Linked DNA regions of Lentilactobacillus curieae. Each later gene encodes a partner of the first gene's protein in a complex. Links are inferred from orthologs where the notes say so. Each region holds a gene or a part of one and is shown on either strand. Other genes may lie near its edges. The genes, in order: acpP and fabF.

The links.
Region 2: the proteins of acpP (region 1) and fabF are in contact, whole or in part, in a solved structure (PDB 6OKG), measured with the Escherichia coli proteins. The link is inferred for Lentilactobacillus curieae from one-to-one orthologs.

The regions. Positions count from the first base shown.
Region 1 is NZ_CP018906.1:1,826,077-1,832,743, reverse strand. Bases 2,174-5,044 are described here. They hold acpP (acyl carrier protein), read right to left. Parts: upstream 3,794-5,044; coding sequence 3,554-3,793; downstream 2,174-3,553. Other genes in these bases: recG (ATP-dependent DNA helicase RecG), read right to left, coding at 4,908-5,044; plsX (phosphate acyltransferase PlsX), read right to left, coding at 3,847-4,893; rnc (ribonuclease III), read right to left, coding at 2,759-3,469; smc (chromosome segregation protein SMC), read right to left, coding at 2,174-2,738. In the rest of the region: more of smc, read right to left, coding at 1-2,173; more of recG, read right to left, coding at 5,045-6,667. UniProt on the Escherichia coli protein: Carrier of the growing fatty acid chain in fatty acid biosynthesis.
Region 2 is NZ_CP018906.1:1,409,476-1,416,111, reverse strand. The notes cover bases 2,234-5,073. They hold fabF (beta-ketoacyl-ACP synthase II), read right to left. Parts: upstream 4,349-5,073; coding sequence 3,119-4,348; downstream 2,234-3,118. Other genes in these bases: fabG (3-oxoacyl-[acyl-carrier-protein] reductase), read right to left, coding at 4,362-5,073; accB (acetyl-CoA carboxylase biotin carboxyl carrier protein), read right to left, coding at 2,644-3,114; PL11_RS06820 (3-hydroxyacyl-ACP dehydratase FabZ family protein), read right to left, coding at 2,234-2,639. Outside these bases: accA (carboxyltransferase subunit alpha), read right to left, coding at 1-6; PL11_RS06830 (acetyl-CoA carboxylase carboxyltransferase subunit beta), read right to left, coding at 17-844; PL11_RS06825 (acetyl-CoA carboxylase biotin carboxylase subunit), read right to left, coding at 831-2,204; more of PL11_RS06820, read right to left, coding at 2,223-2,233; more of fabG, read right to left, coding at 5,074-5,093; PL11_RS06800 (ACP S-malonyltransferase), read right to left, coding at 5,098-6,006; PL11_RS06795 (acyl carrier protein), read right to left, coding at 6,024-6,260; PL11_RS06790 (beta-ketoacyl-ACP synthase III), read right to left, coding at 6,294-6,636. UniProt on the Escherichia coli protein: Involved in the type II fatty acid elongation cycle. Catalyzes the elongation of a wide range of acyl-ACP by the addition of two carbons from malonyl-ACP to an acyl acceptor.

The DNA.
Region 1 (6,667 bases):
ATCTGATTTTCAGCAATATCATCATTCAAACTCGCAAGTGCTTGGTTGCTGTCAGCAATCTGCGCCTTTAACTTCTCTAAGTCTGTGTTTGCCTGCTGCTCTTCTAACTGCGACTGGCTTAATTGTTTGACCAAATCAGCCTTTGAAACTTGGTTTGCAGACTCAGATTTTAATTTAGCTTGTTGCTTAGTGTACTCAATAATCTGATTTTTCGACTCATTCAGGCTATCTTTAACTAGGCTAACTTCCTTGTTGATCTGTTTTTGTCTTTGTTGCAAAACAACTTGCTGTTCGTGCAAACTTTGTTGTTCGGTTCTAAATGAAGCTTCAGCTGCCTTAGCATTTTTTAACTCTTCAGTTAAATCAGCCACTTTAGTTTCTGCTGAAGCTAAAGAATTCTCTATCTCGACAAGCTGGTCTGATAACCCATTAGCTTCATCACTCACATTTCCCTTAATTGCATTGTTATATGCGAGCTTAAGCGTCTTTAACTGTCTGGTCAGATGATCTAGACTCTCTTGACTCTGGTCAATCAGCTCACTTTTAATATCAAATTTTTGCTTTAAAGACTGTTGCGCGTCCTTCAATTTGTTGCCTTGATCGAGCTGCTCGGCGTTTCTTGCCTTTAGATCTGCTAATTCTTTTTCTTTAGACTCTAATTTCTGATTCATTTGGGCAACGGTCTTCTCAAGTTCTTCTAATTCAGTTTGCTGAACCAAAACACTTTGACTAGTTTTCTTAGATGCCCCACCAGTAAGTGAGCCACCAGGATTAACTACTTGACCATCCAATGTGACCACCCGGTTTCGGTGACTGATCATGGCACTTATTTTGATAGCTGAATCTAAGTCTCTCGCAACGATGGTGGTTCCTAAAATGAATTTAATTACTTGCAGAAATTTATTATCGACAGCAATCAAATCGCTAGCAACACCAATAAAACCATCTGCTTGTTTTACTTTATTAAGTGTCGCGTCAGCTATGTACCTACCCTTAATCGTATCTAAAGGTAGTAAAGTTACCCGACCCAGTCGGTTCTTTGTTAAAAAATGAATTGCTTTAGATGCAACTGAGTTATTTTCAACAATCACGTTTTGGGACTGGCCTCCCATTGCAACATCGATTGCCTTTATATACTCAGTATCAATTTTAACAAATTCTGAAACTGTACCGTAGATACCTTCAAAATCGTCCCGATGTTTTAATAAATTAGATACACCAAAATAGAAGCCTCGATAAGAATCGTGAAGATTTTTAAGAGATTGCAATTTAGCCTTTGCTTCCTCTGCAACTCTCAATGCTGCTAACCACGATTGATTTGCCCGATCCGTCTGTTCTTTGACTTCTTGATAACTGGTGCCTAAGACTTTCAATTGTTCAGTCCGTTCGTCCAACTGAACTTTCAATTCATTTAGTGCCTGTTGATCCTTGTTTATTGCCGATTGACGTTCGTCAATTTGCTTGGATAAATCACTTATTCTGGTGGATTGTGATTTTAATTGTTCATCAAGCTGTTGACTGTCCCTAGTCTGCAAATTGATTCGATTTTTCAACTCAGTCTTGGACTGTAGTAATTCAACGTACTTGTCTCTAGTGGCCTGAATTTCCTTATCAAGTTCGTCTGAACTTTTATTTGGAAGTTTTGCATTCAAATCGTCAATCTTCGATTGGGATGACAACAATTGTTGTTTAATATCATTTTGGTCAACAACCAGCTGTTCAAATTTTTGACTTTGGCTCTGTTTTTCAGCCTCGGCGGCTTCAATTTGGTCAGAAATCCGCTTTATATTTTCACTATTAAAATTTTGTTTCTGACTAGAAAGCTGTTGTTCACTTTTTAGCCGTTCAATTTGTTTTGATAGTTCAAGCAAACGATTCTGTAACTTTTCAGCTTCACTGTTGTTACTTTCCAACCGTGCTTGAAGATCAATCTTATGTTGGGTTTGTCCCCGTAACTGTTCAGTAAGATTGTTTTTGGCATCATCCAGATTTTTTGCTTTCGCCTTTAGTCCTTCGATTTCAGTCTCCAAACGATTGGCATCAATCATTAGCTTAGACTTTTCCAATGCATCAAGTTGTTTTTTCTGGTCTAAATAATCTTTTGCCAAACTTGACTGTTCTTCAAGTGGGTTCATACGTTGTTGTAACTCGTGGATAATGTCGTTAACACGATCAAGGTTCTCACTGGTGGTATCTAACTCATGTTGAGCAGACAATTTCTGTTGCTTATATTTATAGACACCCGCAACGTTTTCAACAATTGACCGCCGATCCTCAGGTTTGCTATTAAAAATTGCTTCAACATTTCCTTGGGAAATAATCGACAAAGAACCCTGGCCAATGCCAGAGTCCATAAACATATTAACAATATCCTTTAGCCGACACTCTTTTTCATTAATGAAATAAGCACTATCGCCATTTCTAAACAGCTTCCTAGCAACTTTAATCTCCGAAAACGGAGTTTTAACATACCCGTCACTATTATCTAAAGTCAAGGTAACTGCCGCCATACTTTGTGATTTTCGGTTCGCAGAACCTGAAAAAATCACATCAAACATTTTTGACCCCCGTAGAGTTTTAGCTGATTGTTCACCTAGCACCCACCTAATTGACTCAGCAATATTACTCTTACCGCTTCCGTTTGGGCCTACTATTCCCGTCATTCCATCAGGAAAATCTATTTTAGTTTTTTCCGCGAAGGACTTGAACCCCACGATTTCAATCGATTTCAGTTGCACGGAAACATCAAATCCCCTATCTAAAGTAAATTCATGTTGGTGGTGTCAAAATGCTTTAGAGCTTGCTGAGCTGCCTTTTGTTCAGCTTCCTTTTTAGAATGGCCTTCGCCGATTCCAAACTCCTTATCTTCGATAGACACCTTGACCCTAAACATTCTGTCATTGGCAGGGCCAAATTCCTCAACTAGATCATAATCGATGTCTACAGGACCATCTTCCTGGGCAACTTCTTGTAGCTCAGTCTTATGGTCGAAGAATTCATCAAACATTCCCGAATCTAATTTTGGAAAAATCACTTGGTGACAAAACTTCTCAACCGCAGCTTTACCTTGATCAAGATAAAGAGCCCCAACAAAAGACTCAAAGATATCACAAAGTAGTGAGTCTCGATTTCTAGCGTTAGCGCGTTCCTCACCTTTTCCGAGCCGAATGTACTCATTAAAGTGACATTCCCTGGCAAAAGTACTGAAACTTTTTTCGTTAACCATGGCAGCCCTTAATCTAGTTAGTCGACCTTGTGGCAATCTTTCATAACGCTTGAAAATGTACTCCGAGACAACTAATTGTAAAACCGCGTCTCCTAGAAATTCAATTCGTTCATAAAATTTCAGGTTTTGATCTTTATGTTCGTTAACGTAAGACGCTTGCGTAAACGCCTCGTCTAAAAGATCAGTGTTGTTAATCGTAATGTTAAAATCACGATTAAGCATTTCGTCTAAGCCTTTTATCATTTATTTCCTCCAAAAATATTTAAAACAAAAAAGTGAAACTAATCTACTCGGGAATTAATTAGTTTCTGTCGCTAAATTAGCAACCTATTGATTTTTCATAACAAAGTCAACGGCTTCATTAATGGTGTTAAGTTTCTCAGCGTCTTCATCTGAAATCTCCGAGTTAAATACATCCTCTAAATCCAAGACAAATTCAACGAAATCAATTGAATCGGCATCTAAGTCGTTCTTAAAGTTTAAATCACCCGTAATTTTTGAACGATCAATATTAAATTGATCAGCAACCATGTCGGCGATTTTGTTAAAAGCTTCTTCTTTAGTCATTTAAAACACCCATTTATTTTTAATTTAAGTACTTCAGCTATTATAGCAAATAATTAACCTTTTTTTACACTCTCTTTAATGGCATCCAATTCGGCTTTATGACTATCAACATAGTCAACCATTTCAGTAATCATCTTTGAATCAATGATGGTCTTAATTTGGGCAAGGGTATTTTTAACGGTTTCCTGTTTACTTGCACCGTGAGCTTTGATCACTGGAGCTTTTAGTCCAAGGAACATTGCACCGCCATATTTTGAATAATCCATCTTGCTGGCAATTGACTTAAATACATCCTTTAACATTAAGGCACCCATCTTAGACTTCATGCCACCATCCATGATGCTACTCTTAATCAAGTTAAGTGTACTCAAGGCAGTTCCTTCGATTCCTTTAAGAGCTGCGTTTCCTGTAAAGCCATCAGTAACAACCACATCTGCTGCACCGTTCAATAACTCCCTAGCTTCAACGTTCCCAATAAAGTTAATATCCTTATTGGCGGCCAGTAATTCGTGAACTTCTTTGTGCAACATGTCACCCTTATCGGCTTCTGTTCCGTTGTTTAGTAGACCAATTCTTGGGTTGTCAATTTTCAACACATTGGTTGCGTAATACTTACCCATAAAAGCAAATTGGTACAAGTTTAGAGCTTTAGAATCAGCATTCGCACCAACATCAAGCATTACAAACTTATCAGACATGCCCTCTTTGGGAGTCACTATAGGTAAGGTAGTGGTTAATGCCGGGCGGTCAATTTCCTTAATTCTTCCAACCACAAACAAACCGGCAGCAAGAATTGCTCCAGTATTTCCAGCGGAGAAGAATGCATCGTTTTTACCATCTTTAACGGATTGTGCAGCTAACACCAAGCTTGATTGCTTTTTCTTTCGGATAGCTCTAACTGGCTCTTCACCCATCTCGATAACTTCATCAGCTTGTGTAATTTCAATGTTTTGATCATTTTTAAGATACTTTTTGATTTCATCAGTTAACCCAAATAAGTCATAGATGACATCTGGATTTTCATCACGGCTTAACTCCACTCCTTCGATAATTTCCTTAGGAGCGTGGTCTCCACCCATAGCATCAATTGCAATTCTCATTTTTATTAATCCTTTCAATCGGTAAAAATATGTTGATTCATTTTTAAATACTTAGCTAATTGTACATTTTCTGGTTTTCTTTTCCAATCACTTTCGGAAGTAATTCTCTGAGCTTCTTGATTGGCAACGTTCAGAATGTTTAAATCCTCAACAGGATCGGCAACTTTAAAGTCTGGCACACCAGATTGTTGCTTACCAGTTATATCACCTTGACCCCGCAACTCCAAATCTTTTTGTGACAAATAAAAACCATCCGAACTTTCAGCAACAATTTCCATTCGTTTTCTACCATTCTCAGTTTTTGGGTCGGCAATTAAAACACAGTATGCCTGTTCGCTGGAACGGCCAACCCGTCCCCGAAGTTGGTGTAATTGTGAGAGACCAAAGTGATCAGCATCAAAAATCAGCATCACATTTGCATTCTTAACATCAACCCCAACTTCAATCACCGTTGTCGCAACTAAAACAGAGAATTTGTTACTTGCAAAGTCGGTCATTGCGGTGTTTTTTTCATCGTTAGTCATTCGTCCATGCAACAATCCAACCTTAAATTCAGGTTCGAAAATCGCTTGAAACCTTTCATAAATAGCCACAGCGTTTTTCATATCAACAGCTTCAGACTCTTCAATCAAAGGGGTAACAACGTAAGCTTGTTTTCCCGCCAATAATTGCTTCTTTAAGAACGCTAAGGCACTTTTAGTCTTAGTGGCAGAAATCCATGTAGTTTTGACTGGTTTGCGACCATTTGGCATCTGATTGATGATTGATACGTCCATGTCCCCATACATAGTAATTGCTAACGTTCTTGGAATTGGCGTCGCCGTCATTGCTAAAACATTAGTACCCTCGCCTTTTTCGCGCATCGCTTGTCGTTGATTAACGCCAAACCGGTGTTGTTCGTCAATAACTGCTAGTCCTAAATCATGATAATGTACTGAGTCTTGAAAAAGTGCGTGAGTCCCCACGATTATATTTATTTCACCATTCTCAATATTTGGCAACATTGCCCTTCGAGCCTGGGCACTAGTTGCTCCAGTAAGTAGTGCAATATTCACATCGAAATCACTGAACATATTTGCTAGATTTTCAGCGTGTTGCTCAGCCAAAATTTCTGTCGGCGCCATAATTACCGCTTGTTTACCACTTGTTACAGTTGCAAACATGGAGATTGCTGCCACGACTGTTTTCCCGCTACCAACATCTCCTTGTAGCAGACGGTTCATTGGGTATGGACTATTTAAATCTTTAAGGATTTCGTCGGTTACTTTTTGCTGTGAGTCAGTGAGTGAAAAGGGTAGTTTCTGGCTAAATTTAGTCAATAATTGGTCATCGTACTGGACCACACTGGCATCGTTTTCTTGTCGGTGCATTTTTTTAAGTTGCTGAATTCTCATCGAAAAAAAGAAAAATTCCATAAACTTAGCCGTTCTAAATGCCTTATCTGCATCCTTAGGTGATTTGGGAAAATGAACGTTCTTGATCATATCATGGAATGATTCTAACCTGTATTTTTGAATTAAAGATTCAGGTAATACCTCAGGAATGACTGACTCGTATTCATCAAACGCCGTTTTCACTAATTTTTTGATTGTATTTTGCTTAACTTCTTTTGTCGCTGGATAAATTGAATCAAAACTCGAACCTAGCTCTTGCTTAATTAACTTCATGCCATTAATCTGCTGTCTCGCGGCATCAAACGTTCCATAAACTGAAACCTCATGATTAAGTTCCAATTGTTTTTTTAACCATGGCTGATTGAAAAAAGTTACTGGAT
Region 2 (6,636 bases), 420 kb from region 1 along the record:
TTTCATTGTTAATCTCCTATTGTTCGTGCAATTTGATCAACTGGTACAACGTTCTTTTCATGTTGTGCCTTTCAACGATTGCATCAATAAATCCATGTTCAAGCACGGTCTCAGCTCGTTGAAAATCAACTGGGGGCTTTTGCCTAATTGTTTGCTCAATTACCCTTCTTCCAGCAAAACCTACTAAAGCGTGAGGTTCTGCCAAAATAATATCGCCGTCCATTGCAAAACTAGCGGTTACCCCACCAGTTGTTGGATCGCACAAAACCACGATATATAACAGGCCAGCTTTGGCGTGTTCACTAACAGCAGAAGAAACCTTTGCCATTTGCATCAATGACATGATTCCTTCCTGCATCCTGGCACCTCCAGAGGCAGTAAACATTACCACCGGAAGAGAATCTTTAGTCGCTCGTTTGAATAGGCGAGCCATCTTTTCACCAGTCATCGATCCTAAACTTCCCATAACAAAGAATGGATCCATGATACCAGCAGCGAACTTCACATCCTTGATCTCCGCAATTCCAGTCAGAACACTTTCATTGATTCCAGTAACCTTTTTGGACTTTTCAATCTTACTTAGGTACTTAGGATCTTGATAGCGGCTTGGTACGGTTAGTTCACTATCGATTTCATCAAATGCATCAAAAGTAATCGTAGCTCTTTTCTTGGCTGTAATTCGAAAACCGTATCCACAGTTAGGGCAAACGTTAAGAACTCCTGCTTTACTAGCAAAGAACGCCTGATGACAAACTGGACATTCCTTAAGAATGTTGTCAGGAATGTCATCCATTCGCTTCCGAAGAATCTCATTGCTAGGAGTTTTAAACTTACTTGGCTCCATTTGTGACCCTCCGGTTTCCTAAGATTTCGTCTTCAATAAAGTTCGTATCGAACTTTCCGCCGGCAAAACCATCACTATGAATAATTTCTGCAAGAAAGTCTTGGTTGGTAGTTACTCCGCCGATTTCCAACTCAGATAGCACGCGTTTCATCTTCTTAACGGCAATTTCGCGATTATCAAGATGAACAATCACCTTAGCGATCATCGAATCATAGAATGGTGAGATGAAACTGCCCTGAATGATACCAGAATCAAACCGAACCCCCATCGTTCCAACTGGAAGGTATAGGTGATCAATTTTCCCTGGTTGAGGTGCAAATCCTTGATATGGATTCTCGGCATTTAACCGGCACTCGATTGCGTAACCCTTGACCGTCGCATCAGCCTGGGCAAACGGCAAACGGTCGCCATTAGCGACCAAAATCATGGCTTTGATCAATTCTAACCCAGTTACCTCTTCGGTCACGGTATGTTCCACCTGAAGTCGGGTGTTCATTTCCATGAAGTAGAAGTTATGGTCTTGATCCATAAGGAACTCGAACGTGCCGGTATTTGTGTACTTAAGACTCTTAGTGGCCTTAGTAACAATCCCCCCGAGCATTTCGCGTTCCTCTTGGCTGATCAAAGTACATGGACTTTCTTCAATAACCTTTTGGTGATTTCGTTGAAGTGAGCAATCACGCTCTGGTAGATATACAACATCGCCAAAGTTATCAGCAATTACTTGCATTTCAATGTGCTTAGTATGTGTTAGTAACTTTTCAACGTAAATATCGTCGTCATCATAAGAGATTCGGGCTTCTTGTTGAGTAGATAAGAATGCTGATTCCAACTCATCAGGCTCATCAACTTCCCGAATTCCCTTGCCACCACCACCAGCAGCTGATTTAAGCAAAACTGGATAACCAATTTCGTCAGCAATTTGCTTAGCAGTTGCCACGTCGTTAACCACGCCGTCACTACCTGGAATAACTGGAACCCCAGCTTTTTTCATAGCAATTCTAGCGTTTGACTTATCACCCATCAAAGTGATGATGTCTGAGTCTGGGCCGATAAAATTAATGTGGCACTCTTCACACAGAGCAGCAAATTCAGCATTTTCTGATAAGAATCCGTATCCTGGATGAATTGCTTCACAGCCGGTCAGATTTGCAGCGCTAATGATTTCTGCCATGTTTAAATATGACTCACTGGGTTGCGGGCCACCAATTTTTACGGCCTCGTCAGCCAAGGATACAAATAAACTATCCTGGTCAGCACTAGAATAAACTGCAACTGCAACAATATCCATATCGTGAAGTGCGCGAATAATTTGCACTGCGATTTCGCCACGGTTGGCAACTAAAACTTTTTTGAACATATATCCACCTCGAAATGTCTATTCGATTGCAAAGACTAGGTCAGCTTCTGCAATCACTTCGCCGTCACGTGAAATTTCACCGTGACCAACTCCGACATTTAACTTAAGTTTCTGTAATTTAACTGACATTACTAATTTATCTCCGGGTCTAAAGTCATCATGAAACTTAGCTGACCTAATTCCACCGAAGAAAACGTTCTTGCCTTTGTAGTCATCCATACTGAGGATGGCTGCTACTCCAGTTTGAGCAACCGACTCAATCAAAATTGGCCGCGGAACCACTAGGTGGTCATGGGGCTGATTAGCAAAAAACCACTCGTTGATGGTTATCAACTTAGTGGCAGAAGCACTTTCACCAGGATTAACCTCGTTAAAGTAGTCGATCATTTGAAATGGGTAGCGTTGAGGAATAACATCTTGAACATTTAAATCCATTTGCTTACTCCTTTTCCACGCTGAAAATTGGTTGATCAAATTCAACCATAGCGCCGTCACCAACCAGTGCATTTTTAATTACACCGTCGATGTCACTCTTGACCTCATTGATCATCTTCATTGCTTCGATAACACAGACAACCTCACCCTTAGAAACGTGGTCGCCGACCTTTTTAAAGGCTGGTTTGTCAGGACTAGGGGCAAAGTAAACTACACCAACTAAAGGTGCCTTGATTTCTGCTAAATTAGCATCATCAACAACTGGTGTCGCAGCTTCTTGGCTGTTTGCATCAGTTGCCACTGTCTCAGATTGGGTAGTACCCTGATCAGCAACTCCAGGGTTACCAATAATTGTGGTATCCCCTTCCTCGCGTTTGCTCAAGGCAAGTTTGAAATCTTCGTTTTGTAATTCAAAGTTCATCAACGAGGACTGGTCAAACTTATCCATTAATCGTTCAATTTCTTTCTCATCCATTGGGCTATTCAACTCCCTTGAATGCCAATACGGCGTTATGGCCTCCGAAACCAAATGAATTACTGATTGCAACGTTAACTGCACCCTTCTTGTTGTCCTCTGTAACGAGATCAACTGGGCATTCTTCGTCTTGATTCTTTACACCAACGTTAACTGGCATTTGATTTCTTTGGATTGATCCAACAACTGCAACTGCTTCAATGGCACCAGCGGCACCAAGCAAGTGACCAGTCATTGACTTTGTACTACTTACCTTCACATAGTCGTTGTCCTTGAAGACATCAGCAATTGCCTTTGATTCAGCGCTATCGTTAGCCTTGGTACTTGTACCGTGTGCGTTGATGTAATCAACATCGCTAGCTGGAATGTTAGCTTCATCAATGGCTTGTTGCATTGCCCGCATTGCCCCTTTACCTTCTGGGTCTGGAGCAGTCATGTGGTAGGCGTCACTAGTAGTTCCGTAACCCACAATTTCACACAAGATATTTGCACCACGAGCTTTAGCATGGTCATAACTTTCAAGGATCAATGTTCCGGCACCTTCACCAAGAACAAATCCATTTCTGTCTTTATCAAACGGAATTGAAGCGTTCATTGGGTCTTCGCTCTTAGTTAATGCTGTTAAAGCAGCAAACCCAGAGATACCGATTTCGTTGACTGAAGCTTCGGCACCACCAGCAATCATAACGTCAGCTTTACCTGACTTGATAAATTCAAAGGCGTTACCAATTGCATTAGTTCCTGATGAACAAGCAGTAACAACAGCTTGGCTGGTATTTAAGGCATTAAATTCAATGGCGATATTTCCAGCAGCCATGTTAGCGATTGAGTTAGGAACAAAAAGTGGTGAAACCCGCTTCGGTCCCTTGTCATGCATTTTAATAACTTGTTCTTCAATCGTGGTCAAACCACCAATTCCTGAACCGTAGATAACACCAAGCATGTATGGATCAACGTTATCTTCATTCAAGCCAGCCATTTCCATGGCTTCCTTAGCACTATAAACAGCATAGTTACTGAAGGCATCATTACGACGAGCTGCTTTTTTATCCATCCGTACGGTTGGATCAAAGTCCTTAACTTCACCAGCAACAGTAATCCCAGTTTCAGTAGCGTCAAACTTAGTAATCTTGCTGATTCCAACCTTAGAATCGAACATGTTATCTAAGAATGATTTAACGTCATTTCCTAATGGGTTAACAGTTCCCATTCCTGTAACGACAACTCTAGTCATATAAATGCTCCTTTTAAATAGTTAAACCACCATCAACGGTCACAACTTGACCAGTGATGTATTCGTTATTTACCAAAAATGAAACGGTGTCTGCAATTTCCTTAACGTTCCCAAAGCGTTTCAACGGAATCGTATCCGCAAATTCTTGTTGGCGTTTTTCGCTCATTGCTTCGACCATATCAGTGCGCACCATTCCAGGGGCAACTGCATTAACGCGGATACCTCTAAGGGCACCTTCACGAGCAGCAGTCTTAGTTAACCCGACTACCCCAGCTTTACTTGCTGAGTAGTTTGCTTGGCCAATGTTACCATGGAGGCCTGAAATACTTGAAAGGTTAACAATTGCTCCGGAACGTTGCTTTTGCATGTACTTCATTGCGTACTTAGTCATGTTGAAAGTCCCAACCAAGTTGGTATCAATAACTGCCTTGAAATCGTCAGCCTTGATCCGAGTCAGTAACTTATCACGAGTAATTCCGGCATTATTTACGAGAACATCAATTCTACCGAATTTTTCAAAAACTGTATCGACCATCGCCTTGGCTGAATCATCATCTGAGACATCCCCAACTACGGCTTCAAAGTCATAACCAGCTTTTTTTAGCTCGGCTCTTTGATCATCAGAAAGTTCTGAATGGGTGTTAATCGCTACTGTATAGCCATCATCACTAAGACGCTTGGCAGTAGCTAAGCCGATTCCTTTTGCAGCTCCAGTAACTAGAGCAACTTTTTTATCGTCTGTCATTTGATTACCCCAATTTCTCTCTTAATTCTGCCAGTGTTTCCACACTGTCAACGTGGTATGTATCAACGCCACGGTTTATTTTCTTAGCTAATTTGGTCAAGGTTGTTCCTGGGCCAATTTCTACCAAGGTGTCTGCTGATAGATCAGTAATTGCCTGTACTCCATCTGAAAAGTGAGTCGGATTAACTAACTGTCGCTTTAAAACATCCTTAACGTCACTTAGGGTAAACGGAGTAGAAGTGGTATTACTGATTACCGGGAAAGCAGGCTCTGAGAAATCAACATTTTCAAGCCGCAAACCAAGTTTATCTGCTGCACTACTCATTAGTGGAGTATGGGAAGCCACGGCCACTTTAAGTGGAACCACACGCTTAACCCCATGTTCCTTTAGGTAGGTAGAAGCCGCATTAACTCCAGCTTCATCCCCACCAATTACTATTTGAGAATCAGTGTTGTAGTTGGCTGGGTAAACCCGACCAGCTTCACTTCCAACCTTGAGGGCAGTTGTCAAAACTTCACTGTCAGCATTCAATACGGCTGCCATAACCCCAGGATTAGCCTTACCGGCTTCGTCCATATATTGAGAACGGTCATGAACAAGTGGTAGTGCATCATCAAATGAGATTGCTGATGCAGCAACCAAAGCGCTGTATTCTCCAAGGCTTAGTCCCGCGGCAGCAACTGGGTTGCCTAAATCTTGATTAAGTAACCTGAAAATTCCAGTACTCATCGTCAAAATTGCCACTTGAACATTATCAGGATCATCAAAAACTGCAGAATTTGCTAAGTCCATTCCTAGAATCTCAGCAGCTTCATCGACTGTATCCTTGTATACTGGTTCAGCTTTGTAAAGGTCTTGACCCATTTCTTTGAATTGGCTTCCTTGACCGCTAAACAAATAACCTAGTTTCAAGATTGTCTACCTACTTTTTATTCAGCTTTTTTAACAACGTAGTCTACTAATTGACCAACAGTTTCCATACCATCATCAGTTTCGATTTCGATGTCGTAGCTATCTTCAATCTTGTCAACAACTTCGAAAATGTCCAAGCTATCAAGATCCAAGTCGTTCTTGAAGTTAGTAGTTTCTGTAACCTTATCTGCGTCTACGTCTAATTGGTCCACGATGATTTCTTTTACCTTGTTGAATACTTCTTCTTTAGTCATTATAAATTCCTCCAAATATTTTAAATAAATTAATTAGTATTTTAATATAATTGTTCCAATTGTTAAACCGCCACCGAAGCCTGACAAGACCACCACGTCACCGCGATTGATTTTGCCTTTCTGTACTAACTCATCAAACAGAATTGGCTCACTAGCTGCGGCCGTATTCCCATACTCGTCAATATTGGTGTCAAACTTATCAAAGTCAACTTCCAACTTTTCGGCGATTCGTTCAACAATCCGCACGTTTGCTTGGTGCAAAACAAAGTGGTCAACATCTGCAAGAGTTAAGTTAGCTTGTTTTAAAGCAGCTTCAATTGAAATTGGAACGTTTTTTACTGCAAAGTTATAGACTCTTCTACCATTCATGGCAAAG